2 regions of the Streptomyces sp. NPDC002054 genome follow, and region 1 is predicted to be linked to the other one. Evidence: riboswitches for the same ligand, from Rfam matches in the RefSeq annotation. Region 1 holds a riboswitch; the other holds the start of a gene.
The links. A riboswitch is a leader RNA that binds a small molecule or an ion and turns the genes downstream of it on or off. The one in region 1 is predicted to bind cobalamin.

Region 2: it holds a riboswitch for cobalamin, as region 1 does, so the genes downstream of both, metE (5-methyltetrahydropteroyltriglutamate--homocysteine S-methyltransferase) here and ABT123_RS18775 (cobalamin biosynthesis protein) in region 1, are expected to answer to the same signal.

The regions. Positions count from the first base shown of each region.
Region 1 covers NZ_JBEOXT010000018.1:59,118-66,549, forward strand. The annotation lists gene ABT123_RS18760 (alpha/beta hydrolase family protein) at 30-1,196, opposite strand; gene ABT123_RS18765 (inorganic phosphate transporter) at 1,518-2,786, shown strand; gene ABT123_RS18770 (hypothetical protein) at 2,810-3,031, shown strand; cobalamin riboswitch at 3,147-3,304, shown strand; gene ABT123_RS18775 (cobalamin biosynthesis protein) at 3,340-4,296, shown strand; gene ABT123_RS18780 (cobyric acid synthase) at 4,293-5,831, shown strand; gene ABT123_RS18785 (putative cobaltochelatase) at 5,962-7,432, shown strand, end outside.
Region 2 covers NZ_JBEOXT010000020.1:41,437-48,868, reverse strand. The annotation lists gene ABT123_RS20345 (glyceraldehyde-3-phosphate dehydrogenase) at 1-325, opposite strand, end outside; partial or broken gene ABT123_RS20340 (DUF4430 domain-containing protein) at 606-895, shown strand; gene metE (5-methyltetrahydropteroyltriglutamate--homocysteine S-methyltransferase) at 949-3,294, opposite strand; cobalamin riboswitch at 3,444-3,663, opposite strand; gene ABT123_RS20330 (3-hydroxybutyryl-CoA dehydrogenase) at 3,842-4,741, opposite strand; gene aceB (malate synthase A) at 4,738-6,336, opposite strand; gene aceA (isocitrate lyase) at 6,412-7,432, opposite strand, start outside.

The DNA of each region.
Region 1 (7,432 bases):
CACGCGTGGACGGCAGTTCACACAAGAGCTCACATAAGAGGGGTCAGGAAGCGGCGCAGTGCTTCCTCGTAGCGGGCCGGGTCGACGTTCCACATTCCCCCGTGCGGGGCGTCCCGGACGGTGTGCAGGGTGACGAGGTCGGGGCGGCTCTCGGCGAACCGGCGGGCCGGGCCCCAGGGGGCGAGGGCGTCGTCCGGTCCGGCGAAGACCAGGGCCGGGACCCGGAGGGCGGCGGGATCGGCGGCCGGATCCCGGTGGTCCCCGTGGCCCCCATGGCCCCCATGGCCCCAGTGGTCCCCGTGGAGCCCGGCGCGGCTCTCGGCGGCGCGGACGGCCAGCGGCAGCAGAACGGCCGGCGTCCCGCGGGCCGCCGCCAGGTTCCGCAGGGTGGTGTGCCGGTCCAGGACCGGGGAGTCCAGGACGAGGCCGGCGATCCGGTCGGCGAGGGCCGAGCGTTCGGCGGCGTACAGGGCCATGGTCGCTCCGGTGGACCAGCCGTAGAGGACGACCCGGCGGGCGCCGAAGCGGAGTGCGTAGCGGATGGCGGCGTCGAGATCGCGCCATTCCGACGCCCCGAGGTGGCCGAGGCCGTCGGGGGACTCGGGAGCGCCCAGGTCGCCGCGGTAGGCGAGGTCGAGGACCGGTAGCCGGAACCGGTTCAGGAAAGGCATCACCACCATGGGGTGCTCCCGGGTGGCGCCGAGGCCGTGGACGGTGATCACCCAGGTGTTGCGGACGGCGGGGACGAACCAGGCGGGCAGCGCCCCCAGCTCGCCGGGGACGTCCACATCGGCGTGGTCGAGGCCGAGGGCGGTGCGCGGGTTGCCGAGGTGGATCTGCGGGGTGAGGCTGACCCGGGTGCCGGGGTCGAGGTGGCCGTGGGTGACGCGGAGAAGCTGGCGTACGACGGTGTCCGGGGTGTGCGGGGCGTCCGGCAGGACCCGGCCGACCACGGCGTGCACCCCGGGGGCGTCCAGTCCGTAGGTGCCCGGGCGCAGCGAGGCCAGGGAGCGGGTGAGCGCGACCCTGCCGCCGGCGGTGCCGTGGACGACGAGCCGGGGGCCGCCGGGCAGAGGGCGGCCCGGTTCGGGCCGCAGGGCCGCGTCGGCGGCGTACCGGCCGGCCGCGACCGCGGCTGCTCCGGCACCCACCAGAAGGGTGGTGACGGCGGCTGCCGTCACTGTTGCGGGTCGCACTGTTCCAGTTTCGGCGGCCGGAGCAGCCCCGGCCAGTGGAGCGGAATCGGCCGGACGGCCTGAAAGGCGGCGTCCGGGCACGTGATCTGGGTCTCTTCCGGGGGACCCGGAAGGTACCCCCAGACCGGGGGCGGCCCCACCGGAAGGTTCCGTTCACCTGCGTGTGACGTGCACGAATCGGTCCATCGGCGGCAGAATCAGGACGAGGATCCCGAAGCCGGGCCGGGCTGGTACACCGCACCGCCCGTCTCAGTTCACTTTTAGTTCACCTAGGTTGCCTACGGTCGCCGAGCCACTGACGTCAAACAGAAGCCTGGGTAAATGGAGCACATAACGCTTCTCCTCGGGATCGTGATCATTACCGCTCTCGTGTTCGACTTCACGAACGGTTTCCACGACACAGCCAACGCGATGGCTACCACCATCTCGACCGGCGCCCTCAAGCCCAAGACGGCGGTGGCCATGTCCGCCGTGCTCAACCTCGTCGGCGCGTTCATGTCCGTGGAGGTCGCCAAGACGATCTCCAAGGGCCTGGTCAACGAGGACGGCATCCAGCCAGAGGTGATCTTCGCGGCGCTCGTCGGCGCCATCCTCTGGAACCTCATCACCTGGCTGGTCGGACTCCCCTCCAGCTCCTCCCACGCCCTGATGGGCGGCCTGATCGGTGCCGCGGTGGCTTCCGCGGGCATCGGCGCCGTCAACGGCGACGTGGTGGTCACCAAGGTGCTCATCCCCGCGATCGCCGCGCCGATCGTCGCCGGTCTGGCCGCCATGCTGGCCACCAAGGTCACGTACAAGGTCGGCAAGAACGTCGGCGAGAAGACCTCGGCCAAGGGCTACCGGGCCGGTCAGATCGCCTCGGCGGGCCTGGTCTCCCTCGCGCACGGCACCAACGACGCGCAGAAGACGATGGGCATCATCACCCTGGCCCTGGTCGCCGGCGGGGCACTCGCCCCCGGCTCCAACCCGCCCGTCTGGGTCATCGTCTCCGCCGGCCTGGCCATCGCGCTCGGTACCTACCTCGGCGGCTGGCGCATCATCCGCACCATGGGCAAGGGCCTGACCGACCTGCAGCCGCAGCAGGGCTTCGCCGCCCAGACCTCGGCCGCCAGCGTCATCCTGGCCTCCTCCAACCTCGGCTTCTCGCTCTCCACCACCCACTCGTGCTCCGGCGCGGTCATGGGTGCGGGCCTGGGCCGCAAGGGCGGTGTGGTCCGCTGGTCCACCGCGACCCGCATGTTCATCGCCTGGGGCCTGACCCTGCCGGCCGCCGCGCTGGTCTCGGCCGGTGCCGAGCTGGTCATGCGCACCGGTGACATCGGCATCGCCGCCGTCACCGTCTTCCTGGTCGGCTCCTGCCTGGCCATCTGGCTGATCTCCCGTCGCCAGGTCGTGGACCACAACAACGTCAACGAGCTGGAGACCCCGGCCGAGGCGCCCGGCGTGGTCACCACCGCGATGGCGGCCGTCACCGTGCCGCCGGCCGGCACCACCGCCGCGGTCACCGACGAGGACCTGAAGGCCACCATCCCCGCCCCGAGCGCCCCCGCGCCCGGCGAGACCCCGGCGGCTCCGGCCGCCGCGGTCTGACCAACAGAGAAGGTTTCGGCAGTATGAAGATCGACTGGGCAGCTCTCGGCTCCGTCTTCGGAGTCAGCCTCTCCGCCACCGTCGCTCTGGTGGCCCTGTTCACCCTGGGCATGGTGGGGCTCTCCCGGCACGAGGCCGCCACCGAGCAGGGCGGCGCAGCCACCCTGGCCCGCACCGGCGCGTACGCCTGCTTCGCGCTCTGCGCCGCGGCCGTGACGTACGGGATCTGGCTCATCGTCGCCTGAGTCCCCGGGGCACCACCCCGCCCCACCCCGCACCACCCGAAGCACCACAGAGTCACTCCCCCCGGGCAGCCCCGGGGGGAGTTCTCGTTTCAGCAGGTCAACGGCAAGTTGACGGGCCATCGCGGTGCGTGGTGGACTGCCGGAGCCATTACGGCGGCAGCAGAGGAAGTCCGGTGCGAATCCGGCGCGGTCCCGCCACTGTCACCGGGGAGCACGGACAGCCGTCCCTGCCCGCCGGGAGCCAGGAACTCTCGCCGCCGGACACGTCGAACCAGGGCGCGGACCCTGAGTGAGGACATACCTGCCCCATGCGTGCCGATCGCGTCTTCGCGTACGGCGTGACGGCGGGCCTGATCGGCGACCGGATCCTCGGGGATCCACGCCGCGGGCACCCCGTCGCCGCCTTCGGACGAGCCGCCGCCGGCGTCGAACGCGTCCTCTGGCGCGACCGGCGCTCGCGGGGCGTGGTGCACACCCTGGTGTGCGCCGGAGGCGCAGCCGCCGCGGGTGCGCTGGCCGCCCGCGCCGTACGCTCCCGTCCCGCCGCCGTCCGGATCGCCCTCACCGCCGCCGCCACCTGGGCCGTGGTCGGCGGGACCTCACTGGGCCGGGAGGCCCGTGCCATCGGCGGCGCCCTGGCCGCCGGGGACACCGAGGTGGCCCGGGAACGCCTCCCCCACCTCTGCGGGCGCGACCCGCAGGCGCTGGACGGGCAGCAGATCGCCCGCGCCGTCGTGGAGTCGGTCGCCGAGAACACCTCCGACGCGGTGGTGGGCGCCCTGGTGTGGGGTGCGGTCGCCGGGGTGCCCGGGCTGGTCGCCTTCCGGGCCGTGAACACCCTGGACGCGATGGTGGGCCACAAGTCGCCGCGCCACCTGCGCTACGGCTGGGCCTCCGCCCGGCTGGACGACCTCGCGGGCTGGCCGGGGGCCCGGCTGACCGCGCTGGCCGCCGTGGTCGCCGGCCCGGACCGTCGGGGGGCGGTCCGGGCCTGGCGCACCGACGCGGCGGCCCACCCCAGCCCCAACGCCGGCCCGGTGGAGGCCTCCTTCGCGGGTGCCCTGGGCGTCCGGCTCGGCGGCACCCTGGCCTACGGGGGACGGGTGGAGCACCGGGCGGTGCTCAACGGGGACACCGGGCGGCCGGTGGAGGTCGCCGACATCGAACGGGCGGTACGGCTGTCCCGGCAGGTGACCTGGCTGGCGCTGGCCGCCTGCGTCGGCGGCCGGCTGCTCGCCGCACGGGTACGGAGGGGACGCGCATGAGCAGCACGAGCAGCGTGAGCAAGGGGCGGCTCGGCGGGGGGCTGCTGGTCGCCGGCACCACCTCGGACGCCGGGAAGAGCGTGGTCACGGCGGGCATCTGCCGCTGGCTGGTCCGGCAGGGCGTGAAGGTGGCGCCGTTCAAGGCCCAGAACATGTCGCTGAACTCCTTCGTCACCCTCGAGGGCGCGGAGATCGGCCGGGCGCAGGCCATGCAGGCGCAGGCGGCCCGGGTGGAGCCCACGGCTCTGATGAACCCGGTGCTGCTCAAGCCCGGCAGCGACCGCAGCAGCCAGGTGGTGCTGCTGGGCAAGCCGGTGGGCGAGATGAGTGCGCGCGGCTACCACGGCGGGCGTCAGGAGCAGTTGCTCGGTGTGGTCACGGACTGCCTGGAGCAGTTGCGGGGCACGTATGACGCCGTGATCTGCGAGGGGGCGGGCAGCCCGGCCGAGATCAACCTGCGGCGCACGGACATCGTGAACATGGGGATCGCGCGGGCCGCGCGGTTTCCGGTGGTGGTGGTCGGGGACATCGACCGGGGCGGGGTCTTCGCGTCCTTCTTCGGCACCACGGCCCTGCTGTCGGCCGAGGACCAGTCGCTGATCGCCGGCTACCTGGTGAACAAGTTCCGCGGTGACGTCTCCCTGCTGGAGCCCGGCATGGAGATGCTGCGGTCGATCACCGGCCGGTCCACGTACGGGGTCCTGCCCTTCCGGCACGGGCTGGGCATCGACGAGGAGGACGGCCTGCGGGTCTCGCTGCGCGGCTCGGTCCGCGAGTCGTTGGTGGCTCCGCCGGTGGGCGAGGACGTCCTGCGGGTCGCGGTCTGCGCGGTGCCGCTGATGTCGAACTTCACGGACGTGGACGCGCTCGCGGCCGAACCGGGTGTGGTGGTGCGGTTCGTGGACCGGGCCGAGGAACTGGCCGATGCCGACCTGGCCGTCGTACCGGGCACCCGGGGCACCGTGAAGGCGCTGGAGTGGCTGCGGGAGCGGGGGCTGGCCGATGCGCTGGCCCGGCGGGCCGCCGAAGGCCGGCCGGTGCTGGGCATCTGCGGTGGCTTCCAGGCGCTGGGCGAGCGGATCGAGGACGAGGTCGAATCGCGGGCGGGCGTGGTCGACGGGCTGGGCCTGCTGCCGGTCCGGGTCCGCTTCGCCCGGGAGAAGACCCTGGCCCGGCCCTCCGGTTCGGCGCTCGGCGAACCGGTCACCGGATACGAGATCCACCACGGCGTGGCCGAGGTGCTGGGCGGGGACCCCTTCCTGGACGGCTGCCGGGTGGGGTCGGTGTGGGGCACCCACTGGCACGGCTCGCTGGAGTCGGACGGCTTCCGCCGGGCGTTCCTCCAGGAGGTCGCCGCGGCTGCGGGCCGCCGCTTCGTACCGGCGCCGGACACCTCCTTCGCCTCCCTGCGGGAGGAACAGCTGGACCTGCTGGGCGACCTGATCGAGGAACACGCGGACACCGATGCGCTGCTCCGCCTGATCGAGACCGGCGCCCCGGCGGGCCTCCCCTTCCTGCCCCCGGGCGCACCGTGACGGGCCGGGCCCTGCGGGGCTGTTCCCCCACCCGCCCCTTTACCCACCCCTTCCCGAAACCGGGGCTCCGGCCCCGCACCGGCGCGGCGCCGCGCCACATCCAGCCGCCGCACCTTCGAAGGAGTCACGCATGAGCACGCCCTACCCGTTCACCGCGGTGGTCGGCCAGACCGACCTCCGGCTGGCGTTGCTCCTCAACGCCGTCAGCCCCGCGGTCGGCGGGGTGCTGGTCCGCGGCGAGAAGGGCACCGCCAAGTCCACCGCCGTCCGCGCCCTGACGGCCCTGCTGCCGCAGGTGGACGTGGTCCCCGGCTGCCGGTTCTCCTGCGCCCCTGCCACGCCCGACCCGGGCTGCCCGGACGGCCCCCACGGGTCCGGCAGCTCCGCCGAGCGGCCCGCCCGGATGGTGGAGCTGCCGGTCGGAGCTTCCGAGGACCGGCTCGTCGGAGCCCTCGACCTCGAACGTGCCCTCGCCGACGGCGTGAAGGCCTTCGAGCCCGGCCTGCTGGCCGACGCACACCGGGGCATCCTCTACGTGGACGAGGTCAACCTCCTCCACGACCACCTCGTGGACGTCCTGCTCGACGCCGCTGCCATGGGCGCCTCCTACGTCGAGCGCGAGGGCGTGTCCGTCCGGCACGCGGCCCGGTTCCTGCTCGTCGGCACCATGAATCCCGAGGAGGGCGAGCTGCGCCCACAGCTGCTCGACCGGTTCGGGCTCACCGTCGAGGTCGCCGCCTCGCGCGAGCCCGAGCAGCGGGTGGAGGTCGTACGGCGGCGGCTCGCCTACGACGACGATTCCGCGGGCTTCGCCGCCCGCTGGGCCGCGGAGGAGGCCGCGGTACGGGACCGGGTGGTGGCCGCCCGGGCCCTGCTGCCGCGGGTCCGGCTGGGTGATGTGGCACTGCTGCAGATCGCGGCGACCTGCGCGGGCTTCGAGGTCGACGGGATGCGGGCCGACATCGTGATGGCCCGGACGGCGACGGCTCTGGCCGCGTGGGCCGGGCGTACGGAGGTCCGGAAGGAGGACGTCCGGCAGGCCGCCCTGCTGGCGCTCCCGCACCGGCGGCGGCGCAATCCCTTCGACGCACCGGGCCTGGACGAGGACCGGCTGGACGAGATCCTGAACGGTTTCCCGGACGACGAGCCGGAACCCGATCCGGACCCCGAGCCGGAGCCCGGGTCCGACCCGGACGGCGACGCAGACGGAGATGGCGACGGCGGGCCGGACGGTGGCGGCGGTGTGCCGCCGCAGGCCGGGCCGGAGGACGACCGGGCCGCGCAGGGCCCGGAGGACCGGGACAGGCCCGGACCGGAGCAGGGCCCGGAGCCCTCGGCGGACTCCGCACCACAACCCCCGAGCAGCGCGGACACCACGGCGGACGGGCCGGTCCAGGCGGCCGTACGGGCGTCCGAGCCGTTCCGGACCCGGATGCTGAGCGTGCCCGGCCTGGGCGAGGGCGCCGCCGGCCGGCGCTCGCGGGCGCGGACCGCGCACGGCCGTACCACCGGCTCCCAGCGCCCCCGCGGGCAGCTGACGAAGCTGCACCTCGCCGCGACCGTGCAGGCCGCCGCCCCGCACCAGCGGGCCCGGGGCCGGG
Region 2 (7,432 bases), on a different contig from region 1:
ACTGTTCGACGGAAAGACCGCGGTCATCGGTCTTGTACGTGGCGGCGAGCATGCCGATGTCGATCTGGGACGGGCCGAGGTCCAGCGCGGTGAGGGCCTGCAGGAACGGCAGGGTCTCGGTGACCGAGAGCTCCTCGCCGTCGATCTGGCGGGCGAACCGGTGGGTTTTGAGGATGCTCACCACGGATTTGTTCACCAGGGCGCGGCTGTGGAGGAGGACCGTGACGTCCCGCTCCCGGTGAAGCTTCCCGATGATCGGGATCATCGACTCCGCGATCTCCTCGCGGTTCTTCCAGTTGGTGAACGAGTCGTCATTGACAGTCACAGGTTTATCTTTCGAGCTAGGCGGCGCTCATATGCTAACCCCTCGCTCCTTTGATCATTCAAGCGGTACCTCTTGAGCGAGCAATCGTGACCTTCTGTGACGGTTTGAGCACCTTCCCCAGCCATCCTTCAGGTCATACGATTCATGCCACAACCGAATGGCTGCGTGACTGGGGGAAGCCGGTGGGAATCCGGCGCTGACCTGCAACCGTGGTATGCCCGGGGGCGGTCGGGGCGTCGGCGCACGACCCCGACTCCGCCTCCTGCCAGAAGGGCACCTCATGCGCCAGACCGTCGCCCGCCGAGCCGTTGTCACCGCCGCCGCTCTCGGGCTCGTCCTCGCCACCGCGCCGGCCGCCGCCCAGGCCACGAGGTCACCACCGCGACCGGCGGCACGCACAAGTGCGACGGCACCAACGGCGGCGCGAACCCGACTGCCGTTCCCACCCCGACCGCTGCCCTCGACGACGCCGCGCGCAGAAACTACTTCGACTGGGACGGCACCTGGTACGCGTCCTTCGACGACTTCTCCGTCGACACCATCAAGCAGGTCAGCGGCGGCGGCTCGGCCAGGAGCGGGATCGGGCCGGAACGGTCGCGGTGACCGTTCCGGCCCGGGCGGGATCAGGCGTTGCCGGCCGCCGTCTCCGCGCGCACCTGCACGGCCGCCGCGACGAGGTTCTCCAGGGAGGCCCGCGTCTCGGGCCAGCCGCGGGTCTTCAGCCCGCAGTCGGGGTTGACCCAGAGCCGTTCGGCGGGAATCGCCTCACGGCCCTTGCGCAGCAGGGCCGCGGCCTCCTCGGTGGACGGGATGCGCGGGGAGTGGATGTCCCAGACGCCGGGGCCGACCTCCCGCGGATAGCCGGCGCCGGCCAGTTCGTCGGCCACCTGCATATGGGAGCGGGCCGCCTCCAGGCTGATGACATCGGCGTCGAGGTCGTCGATGGCCTGCACGATGTCGCCGAACTCGGCGTAGCACATGTGGGTGTGGATCTGGGTGTCCGGCCGGATGCCGCTGGTGGTCAGCCGGAAGGACTCGGTGGCCCAGGCCAGGTAGTCCGCATGGCCGGCGGCCCGCAGCGGGAGGGTTTCCCTCAGGGCCGGCTCGTCCACCTGGATCACCGAAGTACCGGCCGCCTCCAGGTCGCCCACCTCGTCGCGCAGGGCGAGGGCGACCTGCCGGGCGGTCTCGCCGAGCGGCTGGTCGTCCCGTACGAAGGACCAGGCGAGCATGGTCACCGGACCGGTCAGCATGCCCTTGACCGGCTTGGCGGTCTGCGCCTGGGCATAGGTCGTCCAGCGCACCGTCATCGGCTCCGGGCGGGAGATGTCCCCGGCCAGGACGGGCGGGCGGACGTACCGGGTGCCGTAGGACTGGACCCAGCCGTGCTGGGTGGCGAGGTAGCCGGTCAGCTGCTCGGCGAAGTACTGGACCATGTCGTTGCGTTCGGGCTCGCCGTGCACCAGGACGTCGATGCCGGCCTTCTCCTGGAAGGCGAGGACCTCGCGGATCTCGGCCTCGATCCGCTGCTCGTACGCGGCGCCGTCGATCCGGCCGGCCCGCAGGTCGGCCCGGGCGGTGCGGAGTTCGGAGGTCTGCGGGAAGGAGCCGATGGTCGTGGTGGGCAGCAGCGGAAGCCGCAGGTGGGCGCGCTGGGCGGCGGCCCGCTCCGGGTACGGCTGGGAGCGGCGGCCGTCGGCGTCGGTGATGGCCGCGGTCCGGGCGCGGACGGCCGGGTCGCGGGTGAGGGAGGAGTGGGCGCGGGAGGCCAGGTCGGCCCGGTTGGCGGCCAGTTCGGCCGCGATGGCGCCGGTGCCCCGGGCCAGGCCGCGGGCCAGGGTGGTGATCTCGGCGGTCTTCTGGCGGGCGAAGGCGAGCCAGCGGCGGACCTGTGTGTCGAGGTCGCGCTCGGCCCCGGCGTCCAGCGGTACGTGCAGCAGGGAGCAGGAGGCGGCGACGTCGACCCGGTCCGCGAGGCCGAGGAGGGTGGCGAGGGTGGCGAGGGACTTCTCGTAGTCGTTGAGCCAGATGTTGCGGCCGTTGACCACACCGGCGACCAGCCGCTTGCCGGGGATGCCTCCGATGGCGGCGAGGTCGGCCAGGTTGCCGGCGGCGGCCTCGGTGAAGTCGAGGGCGAGGCCGTCGACGGGCGCCTTGGCCAGCACCGGCAGGGCCTCGCCCAGCCGGTCGAAGTACGAGGCCACCAGCAGCTTGGGCCGGTCGGTGAGCGCGCCGAGTTCGCGGTAGGCGCGGGCCACGGCGTTCAGTTCGGCCGGGGTGCGGTCCTGGACCAGGGCGGGCTCGTCGAGCTGGACCCACTCGGCGCCGGCGGCGCGGAGCTCGGCCAGCACCTGTGCGTAGACGGGCAGCAGCCGGTCCAGCAGGGTCAGCGGGACGAAGTCGTCGGCGACCCCGGGCGCGGGCTTGGCGAGCAGCAGGTAGGTGACGGGGCCGACCAGGACCGGCCGGGCGGTGTGCCCGAGCGCGAGGGCTTCCTTCAGCTCGGCGACCTGCTTGGCGGGGTCGGCGGTGAAGGCGGTGTCGGGGCCGAGTTCGGGGACCAGGTAGTGGTAGTTGGTGTCGAACCACTTGGTCATCTCCAGCGGCGCCACGTCCTGGGTGCCGCGGGCCATGGCGAAGTAGCCGTCGAGGGCGTCGGCCTCGACGGCGGCGCGGTGCCGTGCCGGGATGGCGCCGACCATGACGCTGGTGTCGAGGACGTGGTCGTAGTACGAGAAGTCGCCGGTGGGCAGCTCGTGCAGGCCGGCCTCGGCCAGCTGCTGCCAGGTGTCGCGGCGCAGGCCGGCCGCGGTCTCTCTGAGGGCCTCGGCGGTGACGCGGCCCTTCCAGTAGCCCTCGACGGCCTTCTTCAGCTCCCGGTTCTGGCCTTGGCGGGGGTAGCCGTACACGGTGGCCTGGGCTCCCGTGGCTGCGGACGTGGTGGTCACGGAACTCTCCTTCGCGAGCATGTCTCCATGGACCCGGCGACGGGTCGGGGGCGCGAAAGGGGTGACCGACCGGACGGAGCCACGGGCGCGTCCGGATGGGTACGCGCGGGTGTCCGCCTGATCTGCACGCCGACCCGCCCACGAGGTCACCGGGATTCCGCACACGGCTGGGCGTGTGCGGGCAACGGGCAGGTCTTCGGACTCGCGGGCACGTCTCGTCGTGGACGAGGCTCCTACTGGCCGTCGCTTCCCAGACCCGGCCGGGTCCAGTGCGTATGACGGCGGTCGTTCCCGCTCACCGCTGCGGGGCAGTCCCGGATTCCCACCGGGTTCCCTCTTACGACGCATCCCGCCTGGCGGACGGGGCGAACCAGCTGCACCGGCCAGCCTAGAGGCCGGTTCCGCCGAGGGGATAGCGCAGTTCACATTCCGGACGGTGATCTGAGACACGCGAACGCGTGAACGCGCGAACGCCCACGGCAGAACGCGGAGCGGCTCACCAGGCCGCTCCGCGTTCTGCTCCGCCGACCGGGACCCTCATGCCCGGGTCGGCGCCTGCCGGGGCCCCTCAGCCCTGGCGGTACTGGTGGAACCCGCGCCCGGTCTTCCGGCCCAGCAGCCCGGCCTGCACCATGCGGCTGAGCAGCGGCGGCGGGGCGTACAGCGGCTCCTTGAACTCCTCGTAGAGGGCTGCGGCGATGGCGGCGACGGTGTCCAGGCCGATCAGGTCGGCCAGTTTGAGCGGGCCCATGGGGTGGGCGCAGCCCTGTTCCATGCCGGCGTCGATGTCGGCGGCGGTGGCGAAGCCGGATTCCGCCATCCGGACGGCCGACAGGAGATAGGGGATCAGCAGGGAGTTGACGACGAACCCGGCGCGGTCCTGGGAGCGGATCGCGGTCTTGCCCAGGGTGTCGCGGGCGAAGGCCTCGACGGCCGCGGCGGTCTCCGCCGAGGTGTGCAGGGAGGTCACCACCTCCACCAGCGGCAGCACGGGCACGGGGTTGAAGAAGTGCAGGCCGACCACCCGGTCCGCGCGGAGGGTGGCCATGCCCAGCCGCATGACGGGAAGGGCGGAGGTGTTGGTGGCGAGGACGGCCGACGGATCCTCCACGATCTTGTCGAGGGCGGTGAACACCTCCGCCTTGGCCTCGGGGTTCTCGGTCACGGCCTCGATCACGAGCTGCCGGTCGGCGAGGTCCTCCAGGTCTCCGGTGAACACCAGCCGGGCCAGGGCGTCCTCGGCCGAGAGCCGGTCGAGCTTGCCGCGCTGGACGGCGCGTTCCAGGGATACGGCGACGCGTTCGCGGGCAGCCCGGGCCGCGGTGGCGTCGGCTTCGGCCACCACCGTGTCCAGGCCGGCCCGGGCGCAGACCTCGGCGATGCCGGCGCCCATCTGGCCCCCGCCGACGATCCCGATGCGCTGGAAGCGGGTGGTCCGGGTCCGGGTGGTCCCGCTGCGGGCGGTCATGACGGCACCGGCGCGGTGGCGCGGCGGACCAGGTGGCGGGTGTAGGCCTCGGGGGTGAAGAAGGCGGGCAGCTCCGGGGCGAGGGCGGTACGGACGAACACCTCTCGGGCCTCCGCGGCCAGGGCGGCGGGGTCCTCGGCGGCCAGGGCCGCGCACTCCGCGTCGAGCAGGCGGGTCACGGTGGCGTGGTCCACGCTGCCGTGGCGGAGCCACTGCCAGATCTGGACCCGGGCGATCTCCGCGGTGGCCGCGTCCTCCATCAGCCCGTACAAGGCAACCGCTCCGCTGCCGCGCAGCCACGCATCGAAGTAGCGCAGGGCGACGGCGACGTTGGCGCGGATGCCCTCGTCGGTCGGCGGGGCGACGGTCCGGCGGACCGAGAGCAGGTCGGCGGCCGTGACCTCGACATCGCCGCGGGTGCGGTCCAGCTGGTTCGGCCGGTCTCCCAGGACGCCGTCGAAGACCTCGCGGCAGAGCGGCACGAGTCCGGGGTGGGCGACCCAGGAGCCGTCGAAGCCGTCCTCGGCCTCGCGTTCCTTGTCGAGGCGGACCTTGGCGAGGGCTGCGGCGTTGGCCTCGGCGTCCCGGCTGGGCACATGGGCGGCCATGCCGCCGATGGCGTGGGCGCCGCGCTGGTGGCAGGTGCGGACCAGGAGTTCGGTGTAGGCCCGCATGAAGGGGGCGGTCATGGTGACCTTGGCCCGGTCGGGCAGCCGGAAGTCGGTGCGGTGGCCGAAGGTCTTGATGAGGCTGAAGAGGTAGTCCCAGCGGCCGGCGTTGAGGCCGGCGCTGTGCTCGCGCAGCTCGTGGAGGATCTCCTCCATTTCGAAGGCGGCGGTAATCGTCTCGATGAGGACGGTGGCCCGGATGGTGCCGCGGGGGATGCCGAGCAGCTCCTGGGCGAGCACGAACACGTCGTTCCACAGCCGGGCTTCGTACCGGTTCTCCAGCTTGGGGAGGTAGAAGTACGGGCCGGATCCGGCGTCGATCTGGCGCTGCGCGCAGTGGAAGAAGTACAGGCCGAAGTCGACGAGGGAGGCGGGCACGGGGCGCCCGTCGATCTCCAGGTGCTCTTCGGTGAGGTGCCAGCCGCGCGGGCGGACCGTGATGGTCGCCAGCTGCTCGCCGAGGCGGTATTCCTTGCCCTCGGGGGTGGTGAAGTCGATGCGCCGGTCGATGGCGTCGCTGAGGTTGAGCTGGCCGTCGATGACGTTGGCCCAGGTCGGGGCGGTGGCGTCCTCGAAGTCGGCCATCCAGACCTTGGCGCCGGAGTTGAGGGCGTTGACGGTCATCCGGCGTTCGGGGGGTCCGGTGATCTCCACGCGGCGGTCGGTGAGGCCGGGGGCCGGCGGGGCGACGCGCCAGTCGGGGTCCTCGCGGATCGCGCGGGTGGCGAGCGGGAAGCCGAGCGGGGTGCCGTGGGCGAGGTGGCCGGAACGGCGGCGGCGCTCCTTGAGGAGTTCCAGGCGGCGGTCCGCGAACGCGGCGTCGAGCCGGCCGATGAACTCCAGGGCCTGGGGCGTCAGGATCTCCTCGTGGCGCTCACCCGGTGCGCCGAGAACCCGGACGCTGCTGGTCAGGGGAGGGAGGGACATGCGGTTCTCCTCAGCGGGGGCGGGTGCCCGACGGGGACGTCCGTCGGGCACCGGGTAACCGGGTACCGGCGGGTTTTAGTGGAACTGCTCTTCCTCGGTGGAGCCGGAGAGCGCGGTGGTCGAGGAGGCCGGGTTGACGGCGGTGGAGACGAGGTCGAAGTAGCCGGTGCCGACCTCGCGCTGGTGCTTGACCGCGGTGAACCCCTGGGCCTGGGCGGCGAACTCGCGCTCCTGGAGGTCGACATAGGCGGTCATGCCCTGCTCGGCGTAGCCGCGGGCGAGGTCGAACATGCCGTGGTTGAGGGAGTGGAAGCCGGCCAGGGTGATGAACTGGAACTTGTAGCCCATCGCGCCGAGTTCGCGCTGGAACTTGGCGATCTGGTCGTCGTCCAGGGCCGCCTTCCAGTTGAAGGACGGGGAGCAGTTGTAGGCGAGCATCTGGTCCGGGTACTGCGCGTGCATCGCCTCGGCGAACTCGCGGGCCTGGGCGAGGTCCGGGGTGCCGGTCTCCACCCAGATCAGGTCGGCGTGCGGGGCGTAGGCGAGGCCGCGGGCGATGACCGGGGCCATGCCGTTCTGCACCCGGTAGAAGCCCTCGGCGGTGCGCTCGCCGGTGGTGAACTGCGCGTCGCGCTCGTCGACGTCGCTGGTGAGGAGGTTCGCGGCGAGGGCGTCGGTGCGGGCGATGATCAGGGTGGGGGTGTCCGCGATGTCGGCCGCGAGGCGGGCGGCGTTGAGGGTGCGGATGTGCTGCGAGGTGGGGACGAGGACCTTGCCGCCGAGGTGGCCGCACTTCTTCTCGGAGGCGAGCTGGTCCTCGTAGTGGATGCCGGCCGCACCCGCCGCGATCATGGCCTTGGTCAGCTCGAAGGCGTTGAGCGGGCCGCCGAAGCCGGCCTCGGCGTCGGCGACGATCGGCGCCAGCCAGTCCGTCGTGTCGGTGCCGCCCTCGGCGGTGGCGATCTGGTCGGCGCGCAGCAGGGCGTTGTTGATCCGGCGCACCACCTGCGGGACCGAGTTCACCGGGTACAGGCTCTGGTCGGGGTAGGTGTGGCCGGCCTGGTTGGCGTCGGCGGCCACCTGCCAGCCGGACAGG